3 regions of the Ruegeria sp. AI2 genome follow, and region 1 is predicted to be linked to each of the others. Evidence: riboswitches for the same ligand, from Rfam matches in the RefSeq annotation. Region 1 holds a riboswitch; each other region holds the start of a gene.
The links. Region 1 has a riboswitch for cobalamin ahead of ACR0LL_RS07120 (DUF1636 family protein). Riboswitches for the same ligand answer to the same signal wherever they lie in the genome.
Positions count from the first base shown of each region.

Region 1 (4,210 bases):
ATTCGGGCAGGGTTTTCGCGCCCATCACCGGCCCGGCATAAAGTCCTGCTGCCAACGCCATCTGGGCCAATGCGGCCTGCGCGGCGATTTCGCCGCCGATGTCACACAGATGTGCCAGCCGCCGCAGGGTCGAGAGGGGCAGGGTCGAATACTCATCCAACCGAGCGTCTTCGCGCCCATCCGCCGGTAAAACGGCCAGCGCGATGCCTTTGGCCTGCGCCAGTGCCAGAACCTGTTGCAGCCCGTAAGACCAATAGGGCACGCCACCTATCAGACGGATCAGGATGCCCTTTGCGCCCTCAAGTGTCTGTTCGACATAGGTATCGACGGACAGAGGGTGCTTCAGCGCCGCAAGATTGGCCAGCCGCATCGTGGGCATCCGCCCCTCAGGCCCGCCGCCGCGATGCCAGCCCGCCGCGAAAGCGCCCAGGTCACTGTCGGAAAAGGACAGCACAACCAGATCACCCGGGCTTTGGCCCAGATCGGTTGGGGTCTCGGTTTCCTCGAGCCCGTGACTTTCGCGAAAGACGACGTGCATGACTTACTCGGCAACCTCGGTCACACCCACGAGGATATCACGGATCTCGGCCTCTTTGATGTCGTCATGCTCGGCAATCACGACCAGGCGCGAGCGGCGCTCTTCACCGGGCTCCCATGGGCGGTCGTATTGGTGACGAACCCGCGCGCCGACAGCCTGAACCAGCAGGCGCATCGGTTTGCCAGCGACGGCGGCATAGCCTTTGACGCGCAGGATATTCAGCTCAGTCGCAAGACGTTCGATTCTGGCTACCAGTTCCGCAGGGTCGGTCTGTTCCGGCAACTCGACGATGATGCTCTCGAAATCGTCATGCTCATGATCGTGATGGCCATCGTGATGTGACGGGCGCGCGTCCATGTCATCTTCGGCGGCAGCCTCAAGGCCAATCACGACACGTACGTCGACGACACCCTCGGCGACTTCGACAACGGGAAGCGGCCGCGGTGCCTCGGCGGCGATGATCTGTTTGGCTTTCGCGACACCTTCGGGACCTGCCAGATCGGGCTTGGTCAGCAGGATGATATCCGCACACGAGATTTGATCTTCGAACACCTCGGACAAGGGTGTTTCATGATCAATCGAGTCATCAGCCAGCCGTTGGGCATCCACCGCTTCAACGTTCGGAGCAAAGCGACCGGCGGCCACGGCCTCGGCATCGGCCAGCGCAATCACGCCATCAACGGTGATTTTCGAACGGATATCAGGCCAATCAAATGCTTTCAGCAGCGGTTTGGGCAGTGCAAGGCCGGATGTTTCGATCAGGATGTGATCCGGGCGCGGTTCCAGCGCCATCAGCGCCTCGATGGTCGGGATGAAATCATCAGCCACGGTGCAGCAAATGCAGCCGTTTGCCAGTTCCATGATGTTTTCCGCAGGGCAATCCGGTATCGCGCAGGATTTCAGAATGTCGCCATCAACACCCACATCGCCAAACTCGTTAACAACAATCGCCAGCCGCTTTCCCTGCGGGTTCTGCATCAGATGGCGCACCAGCGTGGTTTTGCCCGAGCCCAGAAAGCCGGTGATCACGGTGACGGGAAGTTTTTCTAGGTTCGACATGATCTCAGCCTCCAATCGGGGGTATGCGCGAGGCGCAGTTTTTGCGGAAATGTTCAGGACGGTCGCGCCACTTCACCAGACCATCGTCTGTGGCCAGATACTTGGTCACACCATCGATGATGACATCGACGTGATCGATTTCGTTCAGGTTCTCGTAAACAAAGGTCCAGCGATCCGGCCCGCCCCGAAGAACGATGGAACAGCCCTGATCGCAGTTCGAAAGGCATTCGACAGGTTTCAGAATGATGCCATCTGGCAGGGCAGCCTGTTCCAAGGCCTTGTGCAACAATGTGCCGGGACGCTCAGCGTCATCCTCGACGGGCAGACCCCGGCGGCAAGTCGTGCAGACCAGTAGTTCTACCGGTGCGGTCTCGGTCATGTCTCTCATCCCCCCAAATCCTCTTCGCGGGGGACGGGGTTTCATGCGGGCACCACGTCTGCACATGGACCCGACACCGGAACACCCCGCCCGGTTTCAACTTCGGGTGTTGGCAGGTCTCCCGGCTTGCGGATGCCAGAGCGGTCGCTCTGTCGGATGTCCCGCCTTCCCGGCACAGGCCAGTGGCATTGGGCATCCTCTCCGGTCACGGTCGCGGGGGCGGCTGCGCTTGGCGGATGAACCGTTGACGCATTCCCTTTTCATCGGCTGTTGCCGACACCAACGTCCGGGACATGCGGCACCGCCGACCCGCTTGTCAAGCGGTTCGCGCGCTACAAATAAGCCAAGGTGAAAAAAGCGACCTGTAGGCGTCGTTCGGCGGCATGAAGTGCGTGTTCGGTATGTGGTCGCATGACGGGAAAACGACGAACTTGGAGATGCGTCATATGAAAGTGGGATTTATCGGTCTGGGTAACGTTGGCGGCAAGCTATCGGGATCCCTTTTGCGCAATGGCATTGACCTGACTGTTCATGACCTGAACGCAGATCTGGTGGCCGAATTTGTCGCCAAAGGCGCAAAGGCGGCAGAAGGGCCCGCCCAGCTGATGCGCGATTGCGATGCGGTGATCACCTGTCTGCCGTCTCCGGCAGCATCGGACGCAGTCATGCAGGAGATGTTGCCCGAAGTGGGCCCCGGCAAGATCTGGATGGAGATGTCGACCACGGACGAAGCCGAAGTCAAACGCCTGGGTGCCGAAGTCATATCGCGCGGCGGTGCAGCTGTGGATTGCCCGGTTTCTGGCGGGTGCCACCGTGCCGCGACGGGCAATATCTCGATCTTTGCGGGCTGTGACCGGGAAACGTTTGAACGAATTCTGCCGTTCCTGACGACAATGGGCCGCCGGGTTTTGCACACCGGCGAGTTGGGCTCGGCCTCGGTGTTGAAAGTGATGACCAACTATCTTGCCACTGCCAACCTGATCACCTGCGCCGAAGCACTGGTCACGGCAAAGGCTGCGGGGATGGATCTGAACACGACCTATGAGGCGATCAAAATCTCGTCCGGCACGTCCTTCGTGCACGAAACCGAAAGTCAGGTCATCCTGAACGGGTCGCGCGATATTTCCTTCACCATGGATCTGGTGAAGAAGGATATCGGTTTGTTTCAGGAGGTCGCCGACCGCGCCGGGGTGCCGCTGGAAATAAACCCGGTGATGATCAACATCTTTAACGATGGTATCGCGCGCTATGGCGAACGCGAGCTTTCACCAAATATTATCAAACGGCTGGAAGAGGCAACCGGCCTGGATATCACCGCCCCGGGCTTTCCAGCCGAAATGACGGATGATGAGCCGGAAGAGCCGGGATACGAGGTTGTGCCACAAGGGCGCGCCTGAACGTAAGGCAAACACCAGACTACATCGCGCCCCGTGAACGAGCAGGGGTAGGCAGGTGTTCTGAAAAAAAACACGTCATATCTGGCCCGCTGTTCGACAGAATCGCGGGCCATGAACGTCTGAAAATACCAAGCGTCACACGCGCGTACTGCGGGGCCAAGTCAGCGATTAGGATGTTGTTGGAGGCGAGTACCGGAATCGAACCGGTGTACACGGATTTGCAATCCGCTGCGTCACCACTCCGCCAACTCGCCTTTTCAAGTAAAATCAAATACTTGCCGTGGTGTGACTGGGTTTTTAACAGCTTTCCTCTGGGGCGTCCAGTGGATTGCGCTCGAAATTGCCGGCAAGATCGAAATTTGCCGACGTCCACGCCCAAGGAGGTGATCAAGATTCAGGTTGCGGCAACAGGGGCGTTGCTGGAAGGTTCAGGATATGGCACAAGCCCGACATCTTTGGGAATGAGACGAGATATCCAATGACTGACTTCGCAGCCCGGCGCCGCACAATGGTTGATACACAGATCCGCCCCTCTGACGTCACCAAGTTCCCGATCATTGAGGCGATGCTGAGTGTTCCGCGGGAAAGCTTCGTGCCCGATTCTCAACGCGAGGCGGCCTATGTGGACGGCCTGATTGATCTGGGGGACGGGCGCAGCATGTTGGAGCCGCGGACCCTGGCTAAAATGCTGGACGCGCTGAACATATCCAAGGATGAGATGGTCCTCGATATCGCTCCGGCAATGGGGTATTCCACGGCTGTCACCGCGCGGATGGCTGAGTTGGTTGTGGGTGTTGAAAGCGACGAAACCCTTGCAGCCGAGGCGCAAAACCTCTT
Region 1 covers NZ_JBQFYB010000001.1:1,409,509-1,413,718, reverse strand. Annotated here, with positions in the region: gene cobN (cobaltochelatase subunit CobN) at 1-538, opposite strand, end outside; gene cobW (cobalamin biosynthesis protein CobW) at 542-1,597, opposite strand; gene ACR0LL_RS07120 (DUF1636 family protein) at 1,602-1,976, opposite strand; cobalamin riboswitch at 2,071-2,275, opposite strand; gene ACR0LL_RS07115 (NAD(P)-dependent oxidoreductase) at 2,378-3,373, shown strand; tRNA gene ACR0LL_RS07110 (tRNA-Cys) at 3,554-3,627, opposite strand; gene ACR0LL_RS07105 (protein-L-isoaspartate O-methyltransferase family protein) at 3,852-4,210, shown strand, end outside.

Region 2 (4,210 bases), on a different contig from region 1:
TTGCCGCTTAGACCCGCTGAATCCGCGTAGTTGTCTTCTCAGCCAGGAATGTCAATCAGGAGTCATCGCCGTCAGGCTGCACGGTCACTTTGGCCTCCACGGGCACACCCTCAACCATCAGAGGGCTGTGGCTGTTGCCATTGAGAGAAACTTTTACTTCAACATCGCCATCGGGGAGCGACGGAAGGTGTAACCAATTGGCATAAAGGCGGCCCAGCTTTTCGCCGTTGATATAAACATGCGCGTGACCTTCGCCTGGAACGTCAGCCGTGGAGGCATTTTCCGGAGCAAAGCGAAAGTTCTGCGGTGTCACACGCAGATTCCAGCCCGCCATAGGATCCTTAATCATCTGGATCGCCACACTGGGGGCGTCGCTGTCGGCAGGCAGATTAGTGGCAGCGGAGTGGTCGTGCGCTGCCATCTCCATGTTGCCGCCGTGTTGGGCCGGGTCAGTATGGTCATGGCTCTCAAAGGTGCTACCGCTGCTGGCGGCAATCACAAAGCCAGCACCGCCGCCAAAGACAAGTCCGATGGCAAAGAGAGCAAGAGAACGGGACATCTTGTCATCCTCAATAAAAAAAACCCGCCGGTGTAACCAGCGGGGTAGCAATGGAGGAGCGCGATCAGACTGCAGCGCCTGCGCGCTTGCCTTCTGTCTGCCAGAAGTGGCCGGTGAAACTGCCTAAGAGTGCCCAGGCGGCCATGCCGATGCCGAAGGCCCGGGCAGCAAAAAGCGCCCCGATCTCGGTCGGAACCGGCCCAGAGAAACTCTCAGGCTCAGGGGCCCCGATAATATGCGGTACCATTAGCAGCACGGCCGCAATCAGGTAGCTTACCAGGTTACCTCCAAAGGCAATCAGCCACATGGCTACGCCGGCTGCGGCAACGGTGACCGTCCACCAGATCTGACGCACTCCCACATCTGCTGCCGCTACGCCGGGAACTTCTGGAGCCAGTGACAAGCCAGGAGCAAAGTGGAAGGCGACAAAGCCCGCAAGACCCCAAAGCAGGCCGGTGCGGCCGTTGATCTCATGCCCCTGACGTTCGGCTACTGACATCAGCGCCGCCAGGACTAGCGCATAGCCGGTGTAGGTAAGCATGGTGAAGATAATGCTGAGACCATCGCGCATCGGCTCGGCGAACATGCCGGGCAGGTCGGGATGCGCAGTTACGGGATCAGCGCCAAAATGCACCAGGTCGCCGCCCTCATAGAGCTCGGCGTGAAGTAGCACTGGCTGCACGAAATACAACTGCAGAAGGGCGGCAATCAGCCCCGCTGCTGCACCAGCGAACAAGCCGCTGGTCAGAATACGACTGAACATTGTTTTAGTGGCAGGGGAAGCCAGTTGCGTGGCGCACATCATGAGCCGCGTCATGCAGGCCAGAAGCCTGAACATGGCCAGTCACGGTAATGATCCCTAGACCCAGAACCACGGCGAATACTGCAGGCAGAAAGGATGCGCCAGCGGCGGATGCCTTGATCGTTTTTGTCGTCATTTTAATCCTCCTCGCCGTCACACCCGACGGCATATGTTGTGTCCATCCTACGGCCGGTCTCCTGACTCGCAGGTCACAGCAGACTTCCCCCTTCCCAGCGCCATTACGCCAGTGGTATTGGAAGGCCGCTCGCCGCTCACAGTCGCGGGGGCGGTCAAGGCTTCAGTGCGGTAGTTTGGTGCACCGTCCTCATTCCCGTTTCAGTCCCAGTGCGTAGGCACCTTTGGACACCGTAGAAGCCTTTATTGTTCCATAGTGCTTTGTTCCGTCAAGTACGAAAGCGACATCATAGTATTCTGCAGCGGTCAATCTTAGGTAATGGCAGGCTTGGTTTAGATTTTAGCCGTTCAGTGCAGAAGGCTAAGTCGAAAAACACAAACTGTAAGCTGAAAACTCGACACCGGAGCTTTGGTCGGCAAGTTGCATGTTGGCTATCTTTTTTGTGCCGGTATACGTGCAATCGCCTTGAAACGTAGCTTACCTAGCTTCCTGGCGTCAGCGAAGTCGCCGTCAGTACTGTCCTCATACATCCGCATGAAGATCATTATGTCCGGAAGATCGACAACCGTAACCTCACCGAAAAGATAGGCGGTCTTGCCGCTTTGTCGCACCGCCAACGTCTGTGGTCGGTGACAACCGGACATGCAATCCACTTGCTGCAACTCGGCTTGCACCCCCGATGCCTCCAGCGTTGCGGCTAATTGATCATAAAGGGTGGAATCCGCGTCGCGGCAGGTTCTGCAAAGCGTGAGGTTAGGTAGGCACATGCGTCAGGCTGATCCTTGATCGAGAACTTCCATCTGAGATTTCATATTTGCTGGTCGGTTGTTAGCTCAGTTTCAATACGTGTTTTGACTCTAAGTCTGGAAAAGAGTCCATACTCAGGCAGGAAGGACACATGAGCCCTAGCCCTCGAAAACTTTGCAAATACACCGAGTGCGAGACGGGGATTTGGCAGGGCGAAGAAGCAACCATCAGACGAAAAAATTTTTAAGTTTCTACGTGAGACTGAGCTGAAGCAGGTGGTAGGCGATGAAGTGGAAACAGCTCACGCGAAACATCTTTGTTCTTCAATAATCTGAAACAGCATTGCCTCCGGGATCGGCTCGCCATGACACGCCTATTTTCAGGTCCGCGCGCACCGCGCCTCCCAAGGCGAATTCCGAGACGCGACAGGTTCTTGTTGCGCGTAACTAGGTTCGTTCTATCGTCAATTACAGTCTAGATCCGGGACATATAGCGGGGTTCGTGCTTGATGGTTACCTTTCGGTTACCACGACCGATCATGGGACTGAATGCGTAGCGACAACCGACGACATTCAAAAGGAAGTACGCTGATGCGAAACGCCTCGGCATTAACAACTTTTCTGTCTGCGTCACTACAACCGAGGATCGCCCATGCCGCCATCGGTTCTCGCCGCAACCCGGTGTGATGGGTGTTGTGATAACGGCATATCTCCGGGTGCAGCCAGTCTTCGAACTCCTCCAATGTCATCGACGCAGTGCCGGAGCCGTCGCATTTCCCCTTATCCTTGGGGGATAATTGCGTTCTTCCCTAAAGTAGATGAACGGCCTCCATGGTCGTCCTAATCAGGCGTTCGATATCTTCGCCGTAACGCGCTCGACCCGGTGGCCTTTACTTGACGGAGATACTCCAATCTGAGCGGGTCAAATGGAAGGTTTCGCTGCGGAAACGCGCCCATTGTCTACGTGTATGGCTTGCGGAATCCCAACAGTAGGCCAATACGACACCTCCGAGATATCTGGCGCGCGGATCGAATTCGTTCACACGCAATGGTGCAAACACAAGCAGATGGACGAGTCGGACTGAGCATCGAAACTCAACTATGCGCCCAGAACAATGCAGGTCGTGACATCAATTGCGAGAGGCAACCAATGTCTACCCAATGGTTTAGCCGCTAGAAACCTGTACCCAACGATCAGGGTGAATCGGGTCCTGTATTCGTAGGAAAAGATACCTTGTTTCCTTCCACGTTTTGATCCTGTTGGTAACATTGTCCAGAACCAAATCGCCTTCACTCGAGCGATAGACTAGAACAGCATGGCCATTGCGATTGGTGTCCAAGACGGTCGCGATTAGTAGCTTCGTAGGATCCACACCGTTCTGCACAAGTTCAAACTTCTTTTGCAAAGCGAAGTCTTCGCAATCTCCTGACCCTTGCGTCGGCAGTGTCCAGTATTCCTTTGTCCCGTATTGGCTTTGATCCGAAACGGCACGGATTCTCCGATTGACGCGCGTGTTGATCGTTTTAACGATCTGATTTTCTTGTGCCACGGACAGACCAGAACTACGAGCGCTCGCGCACGCCCAAGAGTAATCTTTGCATAGTGTTTTGGCACCGGATGGCGCTTCAATCTTTCTGTCAAGACCGATCGAGGGAAGCTCAGAGGCTTGTAATGTAGCGGCAGACACAAAAAAGCTGCATATAAAACAGATCATTGGGAGATAACCCAGCAGGTTTTTCGATAACATTCTCTGAACTAACGTGGGATTTGTCATATCTGCCTTCTCCATGCTCGTTCCTCGAAGGTATCCAAACTTCCGGGGCCAATGTATTTTATTCCAAGCCTTCATGTGCCTTGAGGCATTGCAACTGCTTCTTAGCCTCTAGGGGTAAAGCGGCAAAAATTTGCAGATTCTTTGGTATTTCTTCCTTAGTTGACAGCATCAGAGCATCCACGCCATCACCAG
Region 2 covers NZ_JBQFYB010000010.1:51,998-56,207, forward strand. Annotated here, with positions in the region: gene ACR0LL_RS15940 (hypothetical protein) at 56-559, opposite strand; gene ACR0LL_RS15945 (CbtA family protein) at 624-1,322, opposite strand; gene ACR0LL_RS15950 (CbtB domain-containing protein) at 1,327-1,497, opposite strand; cobalamin riboswitch at 1,532-1,747, opposite strand; gene ACR0LL_RS15955 (DUF1636 family protein) at 1,929-2,264, opposite strand; gene ACR0LL_RS15960 (transglutaminase-like cysteine peptidase) at 3,410-4,033, opposite strand.
Region 2: another riboswitch for cobalamin. It lies ahead of ACR0LL_RS15950 (CbtB domain-containing protein); the one in region 1 lies ahead of ACR0LL_RS07120 (DUF1636 family protein).

Region 3 (4,210 bases), on a different contig from region 1:
GCGTTTGGCGTGTAGATAAAGAACCCGTCTGCATCTGTTACGATACGGCCCAGCTCGGATCCATCCGGGCCGTTGACGATGACCTCGGCCCCGCTTGCCATGTCGCCGTTGGAAAAGCCGATTTCGCCTTCGATGGCGTCACCGGATTCAAACACTCCGGCTATGACCTTATGCGCCAAGGCAGGTACGGGTGCGCAGCACAGCGCCAGAATGATCGCCAGGTACCTCACGCGGCCGCTCCTTTGACAAACAGCTCGGGCTTGACCTTGCGCGCCAGCAAAACCGCGAACCCGGTCAGGATCGCCTCGATCGCCATGACAGGAATATGTGCAAAGAAAACAAGCTTGGCCGCTGGCAGGAATGCATCCCCGGACAGGGCCAGTGAAAACGCAACCATGCCGGTTGTAGCGGCGATGGCAAAGGCACCACCGACCCCGCCCCATATCGCACCATGCAGAGGTGAGCCATGGGCGATCAGGCGGCCAAAGATCAGTCCGGCCAAAACCGCGGGCAACGCGATGTTCAGGGTGTTTATCCCCAATACCGTCAACCCGCCAAAGCCAAAGAAGACGGCCTGCAGCAAAAGCCCGACGAACAGGGCCGGGAATGCGGCCCAGCCCAACAAAAGCCCGGCCATTCCGTTGAGGATCAGATGCACTGACGAAGGGCCAATCGGCACATGGATCAGCGATGCCACGAAAAAGCTGGCAGACAGCACCCCCGCAGTGGGGATGCGATCAAGATCCAGCGACCTGAGGCCCATGGCAATCCCACCCGCAGCAGCGACGGCTCCGCCGATCACGACAGGGTTGGACAAGGCTCCGTCAACGATGTGCATCTACGGTTACTCCAAATCCCAGGCGCGGATCCAGATGACCGCGTCCTGGCTGAGTTCTTTGCCGTTGTGTTTGGTCACGGGACCGGCGCCGAGCGCCGCAAATCCCCAATATCCGGCTTTTGGAACGCCAAACGTGAAATACCCGTTATCATCCGAAGTTGCGACCAATGCACCACCCGGCATCGGCGAGACCGACGGGGCCGAGGCGGCCGCGCTTTCCATGTCCGGTTCTGCGGCCATGTACTCGATCTCGATCTCGGCACCCGCAACCGGTTGGCCTTCGGCCATAACCCGACCTGTAAACGTCGAACCCGCGATGATGTTGGTTGGTTTGTTGAGCGGGATGATCTCAACCGGCAGGCCCACCGGGTTCATCCAGTCGGTCGGCAGTTCATTGCGGTTCAGGAATGCCTTGGCGATCTGCTGGATATAGATATCCTCAGATCCCTCATAATAGGGCTGGGGAACTGTCACCAGCACATAGTCGCCCGACCGTTTGACGGGAACATAACCTTTGAATGCCGCGCCTTCGTTTTCGCCACCGGTGAAACGTACGGGTTCCAGGGTATCCAGCAGATCGGTTTTCTGACCGTTGTGGATCACGTAGAATTCCTGCGGCTTGTCCAGATCCATGACATGCCCGTTCGAGAACGGATGCCAAAAGATCAGCTTGACCGGAACATTCCCCGGTGCGTCGATCATGGTGTCAGCGGTGTATTCCAGCAGGAAATGCGCATTTGCCATCGCTGGAAGCGCTATCGCCACAGCGGCTGCGGAAAGCAGCTTGGTCATCAATAGTCGTCCTTGTCCCATCGCACCAACCCCGGTACGAGATGCGTTTTGACTGCGGGGATGTCCAAGCTAAGCTGCTTTTTCAAGCATCCTGCTCCGACGCACATCCCGTCGCCGATTAGGAGTGCCCTTGTCAAAGGCACATGTCCGGCAGGTATCCTGACTTGCGGGTCAAAGCGTTGGGCTGGCCTTCCCGGATTAACACCAGTGGCACTTCAGCCCTGCTCGCCGCTTACAGTTGCGGGTGCAGTTGCGGAATTGGGCCAAAGCCCGCACCGCATTCCCTATTGATTCCAGAGCACGCCCCGGAACCGGACATGCCGAGCGGCTTGCCAGACTTCTTCGGCATCCGTCAACGATCAATTGCGCTGGCTGTCAAAAAGTTTAGCGGGCAATGCCCTATTTCCGGCGGATCCGCTTTGGATAACGGTCAGGGTTTTTCGGGAATGAACCTACCCTTCGAGCAGGTATCTTTCCGACAATGGCAAACTGGCCGCGCCCAATGAGCGGGCATCCGGGCCTGCCGTCCCCACCTGCACCAAGGGCCGTTCAAGCCCGGTCAGGTTCATGTCAGATAGTTTGACCTCGACCAATTCCACCAGCCGCGCCTTGATGCCTGCGGGCATCCAGCCATCAATCTTGACAGATTCGAAGTCGATCAGGCTGCAAGACGAGACGATGGCATGTGCGATCCCGTGCGCCGCCTGTTTCAACCAGTTCTCAAGGTGGGTTTCCGGTATGTCCCAATGCTGTGTCGTTTCCCAGATTGAGCCGGCTGTTTCGGCATTCCCACCAACTGCGCGCCCCAGCACATAAAGACTGGCGACATCTATCAATGGTTTCACTCCGCCTGCGTCGTCCGGCACAGGCAATGGACCAAGCGCACCGGCATTTCCCCGCCCTGAAAAGATGGAGCCGTTCAGAACCACCCCGCCTCCGATGAAGAAGCCCACATAAAAATACAGGAAATCTCGTGGGCCTTCCGCAGGGCCAAACACCAGCTCGGCACCGCAGGCGGCCGTTGCGTCGTTTTGCAGGAATACCGGCAAGTCATAGCTTGCGGCCAGCGCGCCTTTCAGGTCCGCGTCACGCCACGGATCCATTTTCTCCTGCGGAACCTGCAATGTCTGCGCCCAGTCCCAAAGGTAGAACGGCATCGCAATCCCAAGACCCGCGATCCGGCTGCGCGCCTCGGGCGACAGTGACGCCATCACTTTGTCGAGGCTTTCCTTGGAAAAGCTCAATGTCGCCTCGGGCGTCGGAAAATCGTAGGTCCGCCGCTCACGGTGCCTGACATTGCCAAGAAAATCCGTCAGCACCAATTCGGTACTGCGCCGCCCGACTTTGAGCCCAAAGAAATAAGCGCCATCCGGGTTCAGGCACATGGGAACCGAGGGCTGCCCGACTTTTCCCCGGATCGGTTCGCCCCGCAGAAGCAGCCCATCGGTTTCCAACTGGCGCATGATGACCGAGACCGTCTGCGCCGACAGCCCGGTCATCCGCGCGATTTCAGATTTTGCGAGGGCCTGATGGCGCCGGACCAGTGACAGGACAAGCCGTTCATTTCGGGCCCGCATTCCACTTTGGTTGGTGCCGCGCATATCTGGCTCGCGTACGCCAGTGGTATTGTCCAAAGAGTTCATTGCAGACACGGCCATCCCCTTCATGACGACAATGTTGAAACCCTTCCTTTCTGTCAATAATAAATAAGAGTGATTTATTTATTGACTCGAAATTCGAATCTTGTGATGGTTTTCACGTTCGATCGGGCCGGTTTTCGCCCGGTCAAACGTATGCCCTGACGGGCATTGGGAAAACTGGGAGGACTACCGATGAAACTTGCGAAACTTGCAGGCGCCACGGCGCTGGCGGTTTCGGCCATGGCAAGCAGTGCAATGGCCGAAGGTGAAACCGTTTGCCTGATCACCAAGACGGATACCAACCCTTTCTTTGTTAAAATGAGAGAGGGTGCGACCGCTAAAGCCGAAGAGCTTGGCATGACGCTGAAGGCCTTTGCCGGCAAAGTCGACGGCGACCACGAAACTCAGGTTCAGGCCATCGAAACCTGCATTCTGGATGGCGCAAAGGGTATCCTGCTGACCGCGTCGGATACGTCGTCCATCGTTCCGGCGGTGCAGCAGGCCCGCGATGCCGGGCTGCTGGTGATTGCGCTGGACACCCCGCTTGAGCCTATCGACTCGGCCGACGCGACCTTTGCCACGGACAACTTCCTTGCGGGGCTTCTGATCGGACAATGGGCAAAGGCCACGTTGGGTGATGCGGCGAATGACGCCAAAATCGCCACGTTGGACCTTGCGGTCAGCCAGCCCACTGTGGATGTGCTTCGCAATCAGGGGTTCTTGCAGGGGTTCGGTGTTGATCTGGCCGATCCGAACGTGATCGGCGATGAAGACGATCCGCGTCTTGTTGGCAGCGATGTCACCGCTGGCAACGAAGAAGGCGGCCGCCGCGCGATGGAGAACCTGCTGGCCAAAGATCCGATGATCAATGTGGTGCATACCATCAACGAACCGGCGGCAGCGGGCGCTTACGAGGCGCTCAAGGCTATCGGACGCGAAA
Region 3 covers NZ_JBQFYB010000023.1:14,947-19,156, forward strand. Annotated here, with positions in the region: gene ACR0LL_RS20220 (cobalt ABC transporter permease) at 1-230, opposite strand, end outside; gene cbiM (cobalt transporter CbiM) at 227-838, opposite strand; gene ACR0LL_RS20230 (DUF4198 domain-containing protein) at 845-1,630, opposite strand; cobalamin riboswitch at 1,763-1,961, opposite strand; gene ACR0LL_RS20235 (ROK family transcriptional regulator) at 2,083-3,288, opposite strand; gene ACR0LL_RS20240 (substrate-binding domain-containing protein) at 3,511-4,210, shown strand, end outside.
Region 3: another riboswitch for cobalamin. It lies ahead of ACR0LL_RS20230 (DUF4198 domain-containing protein); the one in region 1 lies ahead of ACR0LL_RS07120 (DUF1636 family protein).